Ammoniphilus sp. CFH 90114: one gene and its partner. The protein of the gene in region 1 interacts with the protein of each later gene in a pairwise test. Links are inferred from orthologs where the notes say so. Each region holds a gene or a part of one and is shown in the gene's direction. Other genes may lie near its edges. The genes, in order: groL and grpE.

Region 1 (8,541 bases):
TATTGTTCACCAGGTCAATGAACTAGAAGGAATCTCTTTATCTACCTTAGTAGATAATCAAGTGGTCCAACCGGGTCAATCCTTGGCTGGTGTTCGGCCCATCCCATTGATTATTGAGGAAGGCAAGATTCTGGCAGTTGAACGATTAGCAGAACAATCTGCTCTCTCCGTGAAGCCCTTTAAGCCTATGAGGGTGGGGGTCGTAACAACGGGAAGTGAGGTTTATACCGGAAGAATTCAGGACAAGTTTGGTCCTGTCATCCGGGCGAAGCTTAAGGCTTTCGGCTCTGAAGTAATAGAGCAAAGACTTGCGAATGATGATGCCGAGCAGATTCAGAATGAGATAAGGTACTTTATCGATAAAAAGGTTGACTTGATCCTCGTGACTGGAGGAATGTCGGTGGATCCTGACGATCGTACACCTGGCGCAATCAAAGGGGTAGGAGCTGAAGTGGTCCGCTACGGAACCCCTATGCTTCCAGGCTCTATGCTGCTGATGGCCTATTACGGGGATATTCCGATCATGGGACTACCAGGATGCGTAATGCATGATCCGCATACTTCCTTTGATGTGTTCTTGCCTAGAATTCTTGCGGGAGAGAAGATCACAGCCAAAGATATTACCTCCATGGGCTACGGAGGATTTCATTCGTGTTAGTAAATTGACGATGAGGAGGTGAGCTCATGGAACAAGCTATACCTAAAGTAACAGCGAAGAGACTTCCCATATATTTTCGATATCTTCACGGGCTTTCCTCATTGGGTATTACTAGGGTTTCTTCAGCAGAGCTCAGCCGGTCGCTGAATATTGATCCAGCAACAATACGTCGAGATCTTTCCTATTTAGGAGCGTTAGGGAGAAAAGGTTATGGGTATGATGTAGAGTATTTAATTCAATTTCTAAGAGAGTTCTTGAAGCAGGATGAAACAACCCATGTTATCCTCGTGGGAGTGGGAAATTTAGGTACCGCTCTCCTTCAGTATGACTTCTTAAAAAATAACGCGATGATAGTTGCCGCGTTTGATAATGATCCATCGAAGGTTGGACAAAAGATAAATGGAATCCCGATTTATCCTTTGAATGATTTTGTAAGTGTAGTGGAAGAGGAGGATGCATTAGTTGCTATCCTTACCGTGCCGGTACATGCAGCGCAAGATGTTACGGATCAACTTGTGAAATCTGGAATTAAGGGAATCCTAAATTTTACCCCGACTAGATTGCAAGTACCCGAGGATATAAAAATTCATTATATCGATCTTAGCGTTGAGTTGCAGTCGCTTGTCTACTTTTTGAAAAAAAATGAACCGGTGGTCGTAGAAGAAAATGAATGATAAAGAAATGTCAATGGTGGATCACCTATCTGAGCTAAGAAAAAGGCTTATTTGGGTTATTTCCTTTTTTATCTTGTTTATGATCATAGGTTTTGTCGTAGCACCAACCCTTGTAGAACATTTAAAGAATGATCCAGCTGCGTCTAACATTTCGTGGCATGTATTTGGGTTCTCGGATGCTCTGCGGATCTATATGCAAGTGGCCTTTATCATTGCTGTTATACTGACGTTGCCTGTTATTTTATTTCATGTGTGGCGATTTATGTCTCCAGGACTTACCCAAGTGGAGCAGAGGGCCTTGCTGATTTATATTCCTTTTGCCATTATCTTACTGCTGTTGGGCTTAAGCTTCGGCTATTATATCTTACTTCCTATGATTATTGGGTTTATGTCCAACTTCACGTTTGCTTTGGGGGCAGAAGAAACCTACGGGCTAACGCAATATTTCCAGTTCATGTTTAACTTAATTCTTCCTGTCAGCTTGCTTTTTGAACTCCCAGTCGTCATTTTGTTTTTGACCACGATTCGGGTGGTCAACCCGATGATTCTTAAGAAGTTCCGCAAGTATTCTATATTGATCTTTGTCACCATCGCAGCTTTAGTTACCCCACCAGACTTTATATCCAATATTCTTGTCTCCATCCCGCTCATTGCGCTTTATGAGATTAGTATCTGGCTATCCGGATTCGTCTATCGCAAACAGAAGGAAAGAGACAAGGAATGGGAAGAAGAATTTGCGATTATTAAAACAGACGATTAAGAGGAGAGTGATCTCCTCTTTTTTGTGATGGATTGGGTTGCGTCCCTTCAGGATTCACTAAAATCGATAAAATACTCTCCACATATGACCCTTGGTATGCTTAGCCTCACCTTGGGACAAAATGGAAAGGGTAAATCTGTAGTTCATACATATATTTACAAATTTTTAATAAAAAAAGTGATTTAGGGGCTTGCAAAGTTGGGGAAAAATGACTATTATAATAAATGTGTTAGCACTCAAGTTGAATGAGTGCTAATAAAACGCAAATGTCCTTAAGGAGGGTGTTTCACAGTGTTAAGACCATTAGGTGATCGCGTGGTTATCGAAGCAATTGCTAAGGAAGAGACAACAGCAAGTGGGATCGTTCTACCAGACACAGCAAAGGAAAAGCCTCAAGAGGGCCGCGTTGTAGCTGTAGGTTCTGGACGTATTGAGAACGGAGAGCGCGTTGCCCTTGAAGTGAAAGAAGGCGACAAAGTTATCTTCTCTAAGTACGCTGGTACTGAAGTGAAATTCGGTGACAAAGAATTGTTGATCATGCGTGAAAGCGACATTCTTGCTATCTTACAATAATTGAGTTCATTGGGACTATAAGGTCCAACTGGACTCGTCCCTTCGTAAATAAATCTCGGGTTTACATATATGAATTAGAAGGAGGCATCTTTAAATGGCAAAGGATATTAGATTTAGTGAAGAAGCTCGCCGCGCTATGCTTCGTGGTGTGGATACTCTAGCTAATGCGGTTAAAGTAACTCTAGGACCAAAAGGCCGTAACGTAGTTCTTGAGAAGAAGTTTGGATCTCCTCTTATCACAAACGATGGTGTTACCATTGCAAAGGAAATCGAACTAGAAGATGCATTCGAAAACATGGGTGCTCAATTAGTTAAAGAAGTAGCTACGAAGACAAACGACGTAGCGGGTGACGGTACAACAACGGCAACGGTATTGGCTCAAGCTATGATCCGTGAAGGTTTGAAAAACGTTACTTCCGGAGCTAACCCAATGGTTATCCGCAAGGGTATCGAAAAGGCTGTTCGTGCAGCGGTTGAAGAGATTAAGAATATCTCTAAAACTGTTGAAACGAAAGAATCCATTGCACAAGTTGCTGCGATCTCTGCTGCTGATGACGAAATCGGTACGTTGATTGCAGAAGCTATGGAAAAGGTAGGTAAGGAAGGCGTTATCACAGTAGAAGAGTCCAAAGGATTCAATACTGAACTAGATGTGGTTGAAGGTATGCAATTTGACCGCGGATACGTATCTCCTTACATGATCACTGACACTGACAAGATGGAAGCTGTTCTTGAGAATCCTTACATCTTGATCACAGATAAGAAGATCTCTAGCATTCAAGAAATTTTACCAGTACTAGAGAAAGTTGTACAACAAGGCAAGCCGTTGTTGATCATCTCTGAAGATCTAGAAGGGGAAGCTCTTGCAACTCTAGTAGTGAATAAGCTTCGTGGAACTTTCACTGCTGTAGCAGTTAAGGCTCCTGGATTTGGAGATCGTCGTAAGGCTATGCTTGAAGATATCGCGGTATTAACTGGCGGTCAAGTAATCACAGAAGATCTTGGTTTAGACCTTAAGGCTGCAACGATCCAACATCTTGGTACTGCAGGACGTGTAGTTGTTTCTAAAGAAAACACTACAATCGTTGAAGGTGCTGGAGATAAAGCTAACATCGAAGCTCGCGTGAAGCAAATCCGTGCACAAGTAGAAACGACTACTTCTGATTTCGATAAAGAAAAGCTTCAAGAGCGCTTGGCTAAATTAGCTGGCGGTGTAGCGGTTATTAAAGTTGGTGCTGCTACTGAAACTGAGCTTAAAGAGAAGAAGCTTCGCATTGAAGATGCTCTTAACGCAACTCGTGCTGCTGTTGAAGAAGGTATCGTATCCGGTGGTGGTACTGCCTTGATCAACGTGGTTAAAGCTGTAGAAGCTGTTCAAGTAGAAGGAGACGAAGCAACTGGTGCTCGCATCGTACTTCGTGCACTTGAAGAACCAGTTCGTATTATCGCTAGCAATGCTGGTTTGGAAGGTTCCGTTATCGTTGAGCGCTTAAAGAATGAGCCAGTTGGAACTGGAATCAATGCAGCAACAGGTGAGTGGGTAAACATGATCGATGCGGGTATCGTTGACCCTGCTAAGGTTACTCGTTCCGCTCTTCAAAATGCAGCATCCGTTGCAGCTATGTTCTTAACAACTGAAGCTGTAATCGCCGACAAGCCTGAAGAAAAAGGTGCTGGAATGCCTGATATGGGCGGCATGGGCGGAATGGGTGGCATGGGCGGCATGATGTAATGCCCTGAACCCCTGAATTAATAAGGGTTTAGACCTAACGATAAAAAAGTAGAGGTTCTCCACGAGTTGAGTAAACTTGTGAAGGGCCTCTTTTTTCATTGTCTATGTAATACTGGAGGCACATGAATCCGTACTCTTACCACATTATGTAGGCAGTTGTTATTTGTTAATGTAGGGTGGGATACTGATCCATTCGCGCTTTTGAAGTAGTTGCTTCATTGTTAACGCCCAGGTTAATTTCATCACTTGGAATCTGGCAAACATAGCTCCTACATCTGCTCGTGTTGACTCAATAATTCCTCTGGTAGCGATTTGAATTCCCATGAGTTCATTCCAATTGATACTGTTGGCAATCTCAACATCAGTAAGTTTAACTCCCTCAGGAATATCTTTAAAGTCTCCCACGGTTGGTTTCTCCGGAGTTGTTTGTGGGAGGGATACAGCCTCGTTACGAAGGAATTCTGTTAGTTCTCTGAGAATGGGATCATGAACATTTCTCATTAAATCCTCAAGCACCTTTTTTAATTCCTCATCCTGAGTTGTATTAAACCCGACTTCAGTGGCTCGTTTGGATTGAACTACGCCAGAATAATAGTACCAAAGATTAAATGCTTCGCCGATATGTAGTGGAGGCTTTTCTCCGTCCATATAAGGAGCAAATGCAGATTTAATAACGTCTAGCATATACATTTGGTAGCACCCCCAAGGTTTGTATTTATAATTTGAGTCTCTTTAATATTTCCATTCATAAACAAACAATACCGTCCAAGATTTCGATGTGGTTGACATGAATAAGGGTGTCTTTGGGACACCCTCATTTCTTTAATTTCGAGTTGTTTAATTAGTCTTTCGTAATAAAGAAAAACTGGGCTTGCCTAGTAACGAGGGTAGGGTTGAATACCACAGTAATTCCTCTGTTTGGTGTTTGCGAATAGCTGCTCGTTTCATGGGCATCAAGAGATTGGTTAGCAGAGACCCAGAATCCATTACTAATAATGCTTCGGCTTCCTGCGTTGAAAGTAAAAGCAAAGAAGGTTCTTGGTCCAATGGTAGTGTTAAATACCCAGCGAGTAAAGCCGTTTCCAAGTGCCTGCCTTACACGTGCGTCTTTTGCTGTGACGACCACTCGTTTACGAGAGATACGTGTTTTTTTCTTGCTCATAAGCTCATCTCCTTTCTTTTTTATAGTTATATTAGATGCAAGAAGCAATCGATTTGATTGGGTAGATAGAGTAGACAATCATATATTTTTCAATAGAATCAAATCTTCATATTATGTTTACGCTTCCCTCTATCTCAAACTAGCAATGCATTGTAAAATAGAACATAATAGAATGACATATAAGACGAGAAGGGGAGAGGGAAATGGAAATGGATCAATCATCTTTAGCAACCGTCGATGCCCTTAATGATTTGTTAAAGATTGTTATCTTTCGCATTAATGATGAAGACTATGGAATTGATGTTACATTAGTCAATTCCATTGAAAGAATGACAAATGTAACACGTGTCCCGAATGTCAACGATTATATCATTGGTGTGATGAATCTCAGGGGGTCGGTCATCCCGACGATAGATCTTCGCAAGCGCTTTGGACTTCCGTCTGAACCTTACAATGAAGACACAAGAATCATTGTCCTTAGCCTAGAGGAGATTGAAGTTGGTATTGTAGTGGATAGCTGCAGTGATGTCACGGACATAAACCGAAGTGAAATTGAGCCCCCTCCAACCGTTGTTGGTGGAATTGAATCTACCTATATTCAAGGGGTTACGAAGATGGACCGCCGTCTCATTATCTTGTTGGACATGGAGAAGACGTTAAAAAGCTAGGAAAACGGGAATAAAAGATAGTGCCTAGAAATTGGTGCGCTCCTGATTTCGGAGCATCAAAACGGGCACTTTGAAGTACTGAAAATCGCCTGTCTGCAATTTGAGGGCTTCAATCTGACGCGTTGAAGTCCTGACCGAGAAACAGGTGGCTAATAATCCCCTGAATACAATTATTCTTGAGTAAGGGGGTGCCCTAAGAGTCGGTTTTCCGACCTTTTAGGGCACCCTCTTTCCTTTCACTTTGACAACCTTGATACGGCGGAGATCTTCCTTGCTAAGCGGTCGAACATAAGCGAAGTTGCGCTTGTAGTTCACTTTTTTGACCAATCCTCTTGCTGATGACGCAGGTATAGCTACTCGGGTGTTGAAGGCTTGCATAAACCAGTGAATTGGATAGCATACTGCTCTTGTTCCACCATTCCCAGTAAGTGAGGCATAGTTGACAGCTGTAGCGTAGTTGGTACTGGCATTCAGCCATACCGAGCCAGAATCTCCGGGCTGAGATATAGCAGTCCCCCTATCGCTGCGGATGATCGTTTGTCTTCTAAAGAGCGCCGAAAAACCGTAATTACCGTACGATACTCTCACATCCGTGTTAATGGATTCAACCACTCCCGTTACAAATCCAGTAGTCCGCCCCATCTTTTTGAAACGATCGCCTACCCTATAGCTTAGTTGATGACCTGGCACAACCCCGACACCGAGATAACGAGGGGAAAGTAAGCTGTTGCTAAACGGAATAGCTGTTGCAGCATCCACTAAATTTTCTCCTTGTCCCTCAGGGCGAATGCGTATGAACCGATCTAAGCGACCAATTTGGTTGTTTTGTATGGGAGCATCTGCAGGTCCAGGTTGGTAAGTAGGAGAGAAGGCAGTACTATTCGTTCGATTCAAAACATGATTGTTGCTTAAGATGTAGAGTTGTCGGGGATTTGGGGAATTGACTACAGTTAGTCCCGCGGTCCCCGTCAACCCGGTTGTTCCAATACTGACGCCTCCAGGAATAGGACGATATCTTCCGCGAGGATTCTGTGATGTGTTAGCATTAGCGACTGCAGGGCCTGTTTGGATGCTTCTGATCGGGACCTTCCATTGCTTCGTTTTCATCAGGTTCTCTATCGTCCTTCGTATGGCCTTGGTAGCTGCAGCCTTAGCCTTGTGCATATAAATAAGGACGGCTGCTCCTTTTCGAGGGTTCTTGGGATCTGCAAAGCCCACTCCTACACCAACTAATTCTTTCCTGTGAAGCAGCAGTTTCCTTGATATTAACTCCTTCATGACCGTGGCTTGATAGAAGGATGCCATGAAATCAATCGCTCCTTATCGTAAGATGTCATATTCAGGATTAATATATGGTGAACGAGCGGAGTCCGATTGGGTTATGACCTATAACAATAGATTAATCATGCAAATAAATCCCAAATATTTCTTGATAGCCCTTATAATAGAGTAAAAGTTCACGGAAGAAAGGGGCTTTCTTCAAAATGAATACAGGGTCAGATTCTCATAGGCAAGCCTTACTATTCAATAAGCGTCTTTTCCTGAGTCTGCCGATTTTCTCGTGGGCACTCTATGACCTTGCGAATACGATATTTTCCTCCAACGTAATCACGATTTTTTTCCCATTCTATTTACAGCAAGTCATTGGCGGCAGTGAGGTAATGAACCAGCTAGCTAGCACCTTTATTTCGTATGCCAACGCGATCGCTAGCTTTTTTATCGTTGTATTCTCTCCATTGTTAGGCGTCATGATTGACCGAACGGGAAGGAAGAAGCGGTATCTTATTCCTTTTACCTTGAGCTGTATTACCGCTACCCTTATGATGGGGCTGATTGCGATGTGGGACAGCCCGAAGACCGAAGGGGGCCTGCCAATCTCCATCGTTCTGGTTATTCTCTTATTTATGGTCGCTAAGTTTTTTTATAATACTTCACTTATCTTTTATGATGCTATGCTTCCTGATTTAGTTCAAGGGGAGAAGGAGACTCCTGTTGTATCGGGGTTCGGGGTCGCATTAGGATATGTTGGTACTTTAATTGGACTAGGTATTTATCCTTTTATTGGAGACCAATATCATTGGGCTTTTATTCCTTCTGCAGTGCTGTTCTTTGTTTTCTCTCTCCCGATGATGTTCTTGTATAAGGAAAAAGGGGCAGCTAGGCAGAATGAGAGGTCATTTCTTAGCGGCTACAAGGAAATCTTAGAAAGTCTACGCGAGATGAAAGCTTACCCGGCAGTTTGGCTGTTTATGATTGCGTACTTCTTTTTTAACGATGCGATTGCTACCGCAATTGCCATGATGGCTATCTATGC
Region 2 (7,499 bases), on another replicon or contig:
CATAATGGACAGACGTGAAAGACAAAAGAAGATTCGTAACTTTTCTATAATCGCTCATATTGATCATGGGAAATCTACATTAGCTGACCGTTTACTCGAATTTACGGGAACGCTAAGCGACCGGGAAAAAGAAGACCAGTTCCTTGATTCGATGGACTTAGAGAGGGAACGTGGAATTACAATCAAGTTAAATGCTGTTCGCTTAAAGTATAAAGCAAAAGACGGCGAGGAATATATTCTTCACCTCATTGATACGCCGGGTCATGTTGATTTTACCTATGAAGTATCACGAAGCTTAGCGGCGTGTGAAGGGGCTTTGCTTGTCGTCGATGCAGCGCAGGGAATTGAAGCCCAGACATTAGCGAATGTCTACTTAGCATTAGACAATAACCTTGAGATTCTTCCGGTGATTAACAAGATCGACTTGCCAAGTGCTGAACCAGAACGTGTTAAGAATGAAGTGGAAGAAGTCATCGGTTTAGATGCTAGTGATGCCGTTTTAGCATCAGCGAAGGCTGGAATTGGGATTGAAGATATCCTTGAACAAGTTGTACAGAAGGTGCCTGCTCCACAGGGAGATCCAGACGCTTCTGTACAGGCCTTGATTTTTGACTCTTATTATGATGCGTACCGTGGAGTTATTGCGAATATACGCGTAGTGAATGGTACTATCCGCAAGGGTATGAAAATCAAGATGATGGCAACAAACAAGGTTTTTGAAGTAACGGAAGTAGGAACTTCTGCCCCTTTCCCCATTGCCGTTGAGGAATTAACGGTTGGCGATGTAGGGTTTGTGGCCGCAAGTATTAAATCGGTTGGCGATACCCGAGTAGGGGATACGATTACGAGTGCAGATAACCCTGCGAAGGAACCATTGCCAGGATACCGTAAGATTAATCCTATGGTGTTCTGTGGTCTATATCCTGTCGACACGGCAGAATATAATGACTTGCGAGAAGCGTTAGAGAAACTGCAATTGAATGATGCCTCTTTACAGTTTGAGCCTGAGACTTCACAAGCTCTTGGCTTCGGCTTCCGATGTGGTTTCCTTGGTCTTCTGCACATGGAAATTATTCAGGAGCGGATTGAAAGAGAGTTCAATATCACATTAATTACGACCGCACCAAGCGTTATCTATAAAGTCACCAAGACGGATGGAGAGCATTTTGATATCGATAATCCGTCCAAGATGCCTGATGCTCAAGTAATCGACTTCGTAGAAGAGCCTTTTGTGAAGGCCTCCATCATGGTTCCTAAGGATTTCGTTGGGGCAATTATGGAATTATGCCAAGGCAAGCGCGGAGAATTCATGGATATGCAGTATATCGATGAGAACCGCGTGCAAATCATTTATGAGATGCCTCTAGCTGAGATTGTTTATGATTTCTTTGATCAGCTGAAGTCAAGCACGAAAGGATATGCGTCTTTCGATTATGAGGTCATAGGCTATCGACAATCGAAGCTGGTGAAGATGGATATCATGCTGAACGCTGAGGTGGTCGATGCTCTGTCGATTATCGTCCACAAAGATTCAGCTTATGCCCGTGGCAAGCTTCTCTGTGAAAAGCTAAAAGAACTTATTCCAAGACAGATGTTTGAAGTACCTATCCAGGCTGCTATCGGTAAGAAAATTGTTGCCCGAGAAACGATTAAAGCGATGCGTAAGAACGTTCTAGCGAAATGTTATGGTGGTGACATTTCTCGTAAGCGTAAGTTGCTTGAGAAGCAGAAGGAAGGGAAAAAGCGTATGAAGCAAGTCGGAAACGTGGAAGTCCCTCAGGAAGCGTTTATGGCTGTTCTGCAAATGGATAAGAAATAATGCAATAGGCTTTGGCGTTAGCCAAGGCCTTTTATCTATTATGTAAGAAGGAGGGGTAAAATGCCCCAATCAGTATATATTCATATTCCGTTCTGCACAAACAAGTGTTATTATTGTGATTTTAATTCTTATGTGACAGAGAATCAGCAACTAATCTGGGACTATTTGTACGCATTAGAGCGGGAGATGGAGGCAACGATTCGTATCAACCCTCCTGACCAGATTAAGACTATTTTTGTTGGTGGCGGAACTCCCACATTCTTATCTTACGAGCAGATGCAGTACTTCTTAACAAGTGTTCAAAAGAAAATCCCAAACCAAGCTCCTGATATAGAATTTACAATGGAAGCGAATCCGGGAACGACTGATTTGGATAAACTATCCATTATGAGGCAGGGCGGTGTTAACCGCCTTAGTTACGGTGTGCAAGCCTTTGATGATGAGTTGCTGAAGAGGATTGGCCGGATCCACGATTCAGCACAGGTCATGACGAGCATTGAGAATGCAAAGTTGGCGGGATTTAATAATATATCGATTGATCTCATTTTCGGACTTCCGGGTCAAACCCCAGAACTCTTTCAGCGTACCTTAGATCAAGCTTTTTCCTTAGATCTACAGCACTTTTCTGCTTACAGTTTGAAGGTAGAGGAGAATACTCGCTTTCACGTTTTATATGAGCGCAATCAGCTCATCCTTCCTTCAGAAGAAGAAGAGGTGTTGATGTATGAACTCGTTCGAAAGGAAATGGCACGTCATAGCTATCTGCAGTACGAAATAAGCAACTTCTCGAAGCCGGGATTCGAGAGTCGTCACAATCAAACGTATTGGAAAAATGAGGAGTATTACGGAATGGGTGCGGGGGCACATGGCTATGTAAAGGGGAGAAGGCATGTCAATGCAGGCCCTGTTCAGCAATATATCCAGCTTGTACAGGAAAAAGAGCTTCCTCGGGTAGAAGAGTTTGCTGTGGCTCCGCAAGAGGCAATGGAAGAGTATATGATTATGGGGTTGCGCTTAATGGCGGGGGTATCAGAAAGTGAGTTTCAAGCGCGGTATGGAACTTCACTAGATTCTGTATTTGGAGAAGAGGTTAAGGAACTAATAAATATTGGTTTATTGGAGAAAACAGAAGGGCGAATATGTTTAACGGAAAAGGGAATTCCCTTAGGAAATGAAGTGTTTATGCGTTTCTTGACCTAGTTGACAAGGGTCTCTTTAATTTGGTATTTTTATCTGAGAAGCTTTTAGCACTCGATGCACTTGAGTGCTAACAATAAGGGAGGGATCAGATTGTTATCCACTAGACAAATCCAAATCCTTCATGCCATCGTAGATAATTATATTCGTCATGCTGAACCTGTCGGGTCCAGGACGATTTCGAAGCGAGAGGATGTAGGCTATAGCTCTGCTACCATTCGTAACGAAATGGCCGATCTAGAGGAGCTGGGTTTTTTAGAGCAGCCCCACACTTCAGCAGGCCGGATCCCTTCGCAGAAAGGATACCGTTTCTACGTCGATCATCTGGTTCAACCTTCCCAGCTTACGCAAGGCGATGTTTTTAACATTCGGCAATTGTTTGCTGAGAAATATTATGCTTTTGAGCAGATTACACAACAGACGGCAGCGATTCTCTCAGGTTTGACTAATTATACATCGATTGTTTTAGGTCATGAGGTAGTCGATGCCCGGTTGAAACATATACAGATTATCCCTTTGAACTCCGATACAGCGGTTGCGATTATTGTAACCAATTCAGGTAAAGTTCAAAATAAAACCATCAATGTTCCGGACGGTGTTCCTATCGGGGAAATTGAAAAGCTCGTCAACTTCCTGAATAGTAAGCTTGTAGGTATTCCACTGCATGACTTGCGAATGCAGATTCAAAGAGAGCTGTCTACCGAACTGCAAAAGTTAATGGATAATTATCAGACTGCCATTAAAATTCTGGAAGACACCTTTATGAATGAGGAGTTAGAGGAGAAGGTTGTACTTAAGGGTACGACCAACATCATGATGCAGCCCGAGTTCCGAGACGTAGAAAAGGTGAAGGAAATCCTGGATTTCCTAGAGCAAAATGAACAACTTCTCAAGCACTTTAGTCCATCAACACCAGGAATCCAAGTGAGAATCGGCACCGAGAACCGAGAGGACGCCATAAGTAATTGTAGTATCATTAGTGCTACCTATCATGTGGATGGGCAGCCCGTCGGTACAATAGGGATATTAGGACCAACAAGGATGGAGTATGGAAAAGTAATTAGTATTGTAGATTTCCTTGCGAAGGACCTCTCGCTAGCGCTCGAAAGATTTTATAAGGGCAAGAAGACATAAGGAGTAGAAGTCAATGAACCGTTCTCTAGAGAGTGGGCAGAAAACGGGAGATGAACGGCTGACGACGTTAATGAATAATGTTAATGCGATTCGCGCTGTTTCATCCGCTGTTGAAGGGACGCTCGGACCGAAGGGCTTAGATACGATGCTGGTGGATGAGCAAGGTGAGGTCATTGTTACCAATGATGGTGTGACCATTCTAGAGCTGATGGAAGTCAAGCATCCTGCTGCACGAATGTTGATTAAGATTGCCACGGCTCAACAAGAAAAAGTGGGGGATGGCACAACGACAGCTACGATTCTAGCTAGCGCCCTGGTTCAGGAAGGGGCAACTCAAGTACATCGAGGGGTTCCGGTGTCACAAGTGATCACTGGGATCAGGAAGGCCGTGCGCTACGCTCTAGCTCGCTTGACCGATCTTTCTAAGCCTATCTCAGAGCTGGGTGATCCTCATCTAGCAAGAGTAGCCTACGTTGCTTCGAGAGAAAATCAGGATATTTCTGACCTTGTGATGGAAGCCTGTCACTTGGTTGGGTATGAACAACTGATTTGCGAAGACTGGAGGCTTTCTGATTTGGTGTTTCCCTGTATAGGGGAAGAGAATGAAGTGTTTGAGGGGGTTCTCTTAAGACGAACGCCTGTCTCTAAACAAATGCCTACTTCTCTATCCGCTCCTGAGATTCTCGTATTGGAGGACGCCTTGGCCCCGGAAGAAATTGATGAGGAAGCATTAGGGACAGAGACAGGTTTTCAGCGTTACCTTGATAATAAAGAAGCGTTTAAATATAATCTTGAAAAGATAGCGGATTTGGGAGTATCTCTTATTGTCTGTCAGCGTTCATGTGATCCTTATGCAGAAGAGTTTTGTATTGATCGCGGTATTACCGTATTGCACAGAGTTGCAAAAGAGGAAATAAGTCGATTAGCAGACCACACAGGCGCTAAACCCATGAAGAGAATGGGTCTTAGTAAGTCTTCAACGGAATTAGCCGAGTTGCTGGGAAAAGCCGACGAATTTAGAGTAGACGACCGTTCAGGCAGAGTCCGAATTGAACGAGGCCGCGGGAAGGCAACCGCAACCATGGTTGTTGGGGCAGCTACGGCAGAGGTCGTAGGAGAACGTGGGCGAATTGCTAGGGATGCGGCGGCCTCTGTTCAAGCAGCCGTGAAGGGCGGAGTGGTAGCTGGGGGTGGATGTGCCGAGATTGCCCTGTACCGTGAGATTGAGAGTTGGCGTACAACTCATATCGAGGGACTTGAAGGTTATGGGGTGGATGCCGTTCTTGCAGCCCTTCAGAAACCGATGTCTCAAATGATGGTAAACGCCGGTTTTAATCCGCTAGAGAAGCTAGAAGAAGTTCGCGCCTCTCAACGGTCTTTCGGATCCTCCTCCATAGGTTTAGATTACACTACGGGTAAGGTGCAAGATTTATTGGAGTCTGGAATCATTGACCCTGCTTTAGTTAAGCATTATGCCTTGAAGGCTGCCGGTGAGGTAGCGGAAAGCATTCTTAGAATACACACGGTGATTCGCATGAAATCCCATGCTGATGAACCTGAATAGGAGTTGAAATCATGGAAGAAAAAAATCAGGCTGAGCAGGAGTTTTTGGAGTCGGAAGTTAAGGGAGAAGTACAAGAGGAGACGGTTGATTCTGCTGAATTGGAACAGAATGATCCGTTAGCGGCTCTAAAGCAAGAGGCGGAAGAAAACTACAATCGCTATCTTCGGGTTCAAGCCGACTTCGATAACTTCCGCAAGAGAACTCGTAAAGAAAAGGAAGAGCTGCAGAAATACGCTTCACTTCCTTTGATTGAAGGTCTTCTGCCCGCTCTTGATAATCTTGAGAGAGCACTTGCTGCAGGACAAAATACGGGGGAACATTCCGATTCCTTGATCAAAGGTGTAGAAATGGTGTTTCGTCAGATTCAGTCCGTGTTAGAGCAAGAAGGTTTGAAGCAGATCGAAGCCCAAGGGAACCCTTTTGATCCCCAGTTTCACCAGGCTGTCATGCAAGAGGAAAGTGCTGAGTATGAAGCAGGTATAGTCATTCAGGAACTACAGAAGGGTTATGTACTAAAAGATCGTGTGATTCGTCCTTCCATGGTGAAGGTTAGTTCTTAATACATTTCTTTAACTTGAATTCAATCCACATAACTACTTTTGTTTTAAAATTAGGAGGGAGTTAAACCATGAGTAAAGTAATCGGTATTGACCTAGGAACCACAAACTCTTGTGTAGCTGTAATGGAGGGCGGAGAACCTGTTGTTATCCCAAATGCAGAAGGAAACCGTACCACGCCATCCGTAGTATCCTTTAAGAGCGGAGAGCGTATTGTAGGAGAAACAGCGAAGCGCCAAGCGATTACGAATCCGAATACGATTATGTCCATTAAAAGATATATGGGGACGAACCACAAAGTAGAAGCAGAAGGAAAAGATTATACTCCACAAGAAATCTCGGCTATTATCCTTCAAAAGCTTAGAGCTGATGCGGAAGCTTATCTTGGCGAAAAAGTTGAAAAAGCGGTTATCACGGTTCCTGCTTACTTCAACGATAGTCAGCGACAAGCTACAAAAGACGCTGGGAAAATTGCGGGTCTAGAAGTATTGCGTATTGTTAACGAACCAACGGCTGCTGCTCTTGCCTATGGATTAGAAAAGTCTGATGACCAAACGATCCTTGTATATGACCTCGGTGGTGGTACGTTTGACGTATCCATTCTTGAGTTGTCTGAAGGCTTTTTTGAAGTAAAAGCAACTTCTGGTGACAATAAGCTAGGTGGAGATGACTTTGACGAAGTCATTATTAATTTCTTAGTAGCTGAGTTTAAGAAGGAAAACGGTATTGACCTATCTCAAGACAAGATGGCTGTACAACGTCTGAAGGATGCAGCAGAAAAAGCAAAGAAGGATCTTTCCGGCGTTTTGACAACCACGATTTCTCTTCCGTTCATTACAGCTGATGCCACTGGACCTAAGCACTTAGAAGTGACTCTATCTCGTGCTAAGTTTGAAGAGTTATCTGCTAGCCTTGTGGAAAGAACGATGGGACCTACTCGCCAAGCTCTTCAAGATGCTGGCTTGCAACCAAGCCAAATTGATAAGGTGCTCTTGGTTGGGGGATCTACTCGTATCCCAGCAGTACAGGAAGCCATTCGCAAGTATACAGGAAAAGAACCGCATAAGGGTGTAAATCCAGACGAGGTTGTAGCCTTGGGTGCAGCCGTTCAAGCAGGCGTATTGACTGGTGATGTCAAAGATGTAGTTCTACTAGACGTCACTCCGTTATCTTTAGGGATCGAGACACTTGGTGGAGTGATGACGAAGTTGATCGATCGTAATACCAC

What was found.
Region 2: the proteins of groL (region 1) and grpE interact in binary tests that used the Escherichia coli proteins (3 or more experiments, as listed by UniProt). The link is inferred for Ammoniphilus sp. CFH 90114 from one-to-one orthologs.

What each region holds. Positions count from the first base shown.
Region 1 is NZ_SDLI01000008.1:29,923-38,463, reverse strand. The notes cover bases 2,197-5,078. They hold groL (chaperonin GroEL), read left to right. Parts: upstream 2,197-2,759; coding sequence 2,760-4,397; downstream 4,398-5,078. Other genes in these bases: EIZ39_RS17505 (DUF3231 family protein), read right to left, coding at 4,557-5,078; groES (co-chaperone GroES), read left to right, coding at 2,384-2,665. Also shown: EIZ39_RS17530 (molybdopterin-binding protein), read left to right, coding at 1-658; EIZ39_RS17525 (redox-sensing transcriptional repressor Rex), read left to right, coding at 685-1,332; twin-arginine translocase subunit TatC, read left to right, coding at 1,325-2,092; more of EIZ39_RS17505, read right to left, coding at 5,079-5,087; EIZ39_RS17500 (hypothetical protein), read right to left, coding at 5,239-5,559; EIZ39_RS17495 (chemotaxis protein CheW), read left to right, coding at 5,763-6,227; EIZ39_RS17490 (chymotrypsin family serine protease), read right to left, coding at 6,444-7,532; EIZ39_RS17485 (MFS transporter), read left to right, coding at 7,712-8,541.
Region 2 is NZ_SDLI01000001.1:185,061-192,559, forward strand. Bases 4,565-7,499 are described here. They hold grpE (nucleotide exchange factor GrpE), read left to right. Parts: upstream 4,565-5,725; coding sequence 5,726-6,274; downstream 6,275-7,499. Other genes in these bases: EIZ39_RS00950 (TCP-1/cpn60 chaperonin family protein), read left to right, coding at 4,565-5,714; dnaK (molecular chaperone DnaK), read left to right, coding at 6,343-7,499. Also shown: lepA (translation elongation factor 4), read left to right, coding at 5-1,819; radical SAM family heme chaperone HemW, read left to right, coding at 1,880-3,019; heat-inducible transcriptional repressor HrcA, read left to right, coding at 3,110-4,150; more of EIZ39_RS00950, read left to right, coding at 4,164-4,564. UniProt on the Escherichia coli protein: Participates actively in the response to hyperosmotic and heat shock by preventing the aggregation of stress-denatured proteins, in association with DnaK and GrpE. It is the nucleotide exchange factor for DnaK and may function as a thermosensor.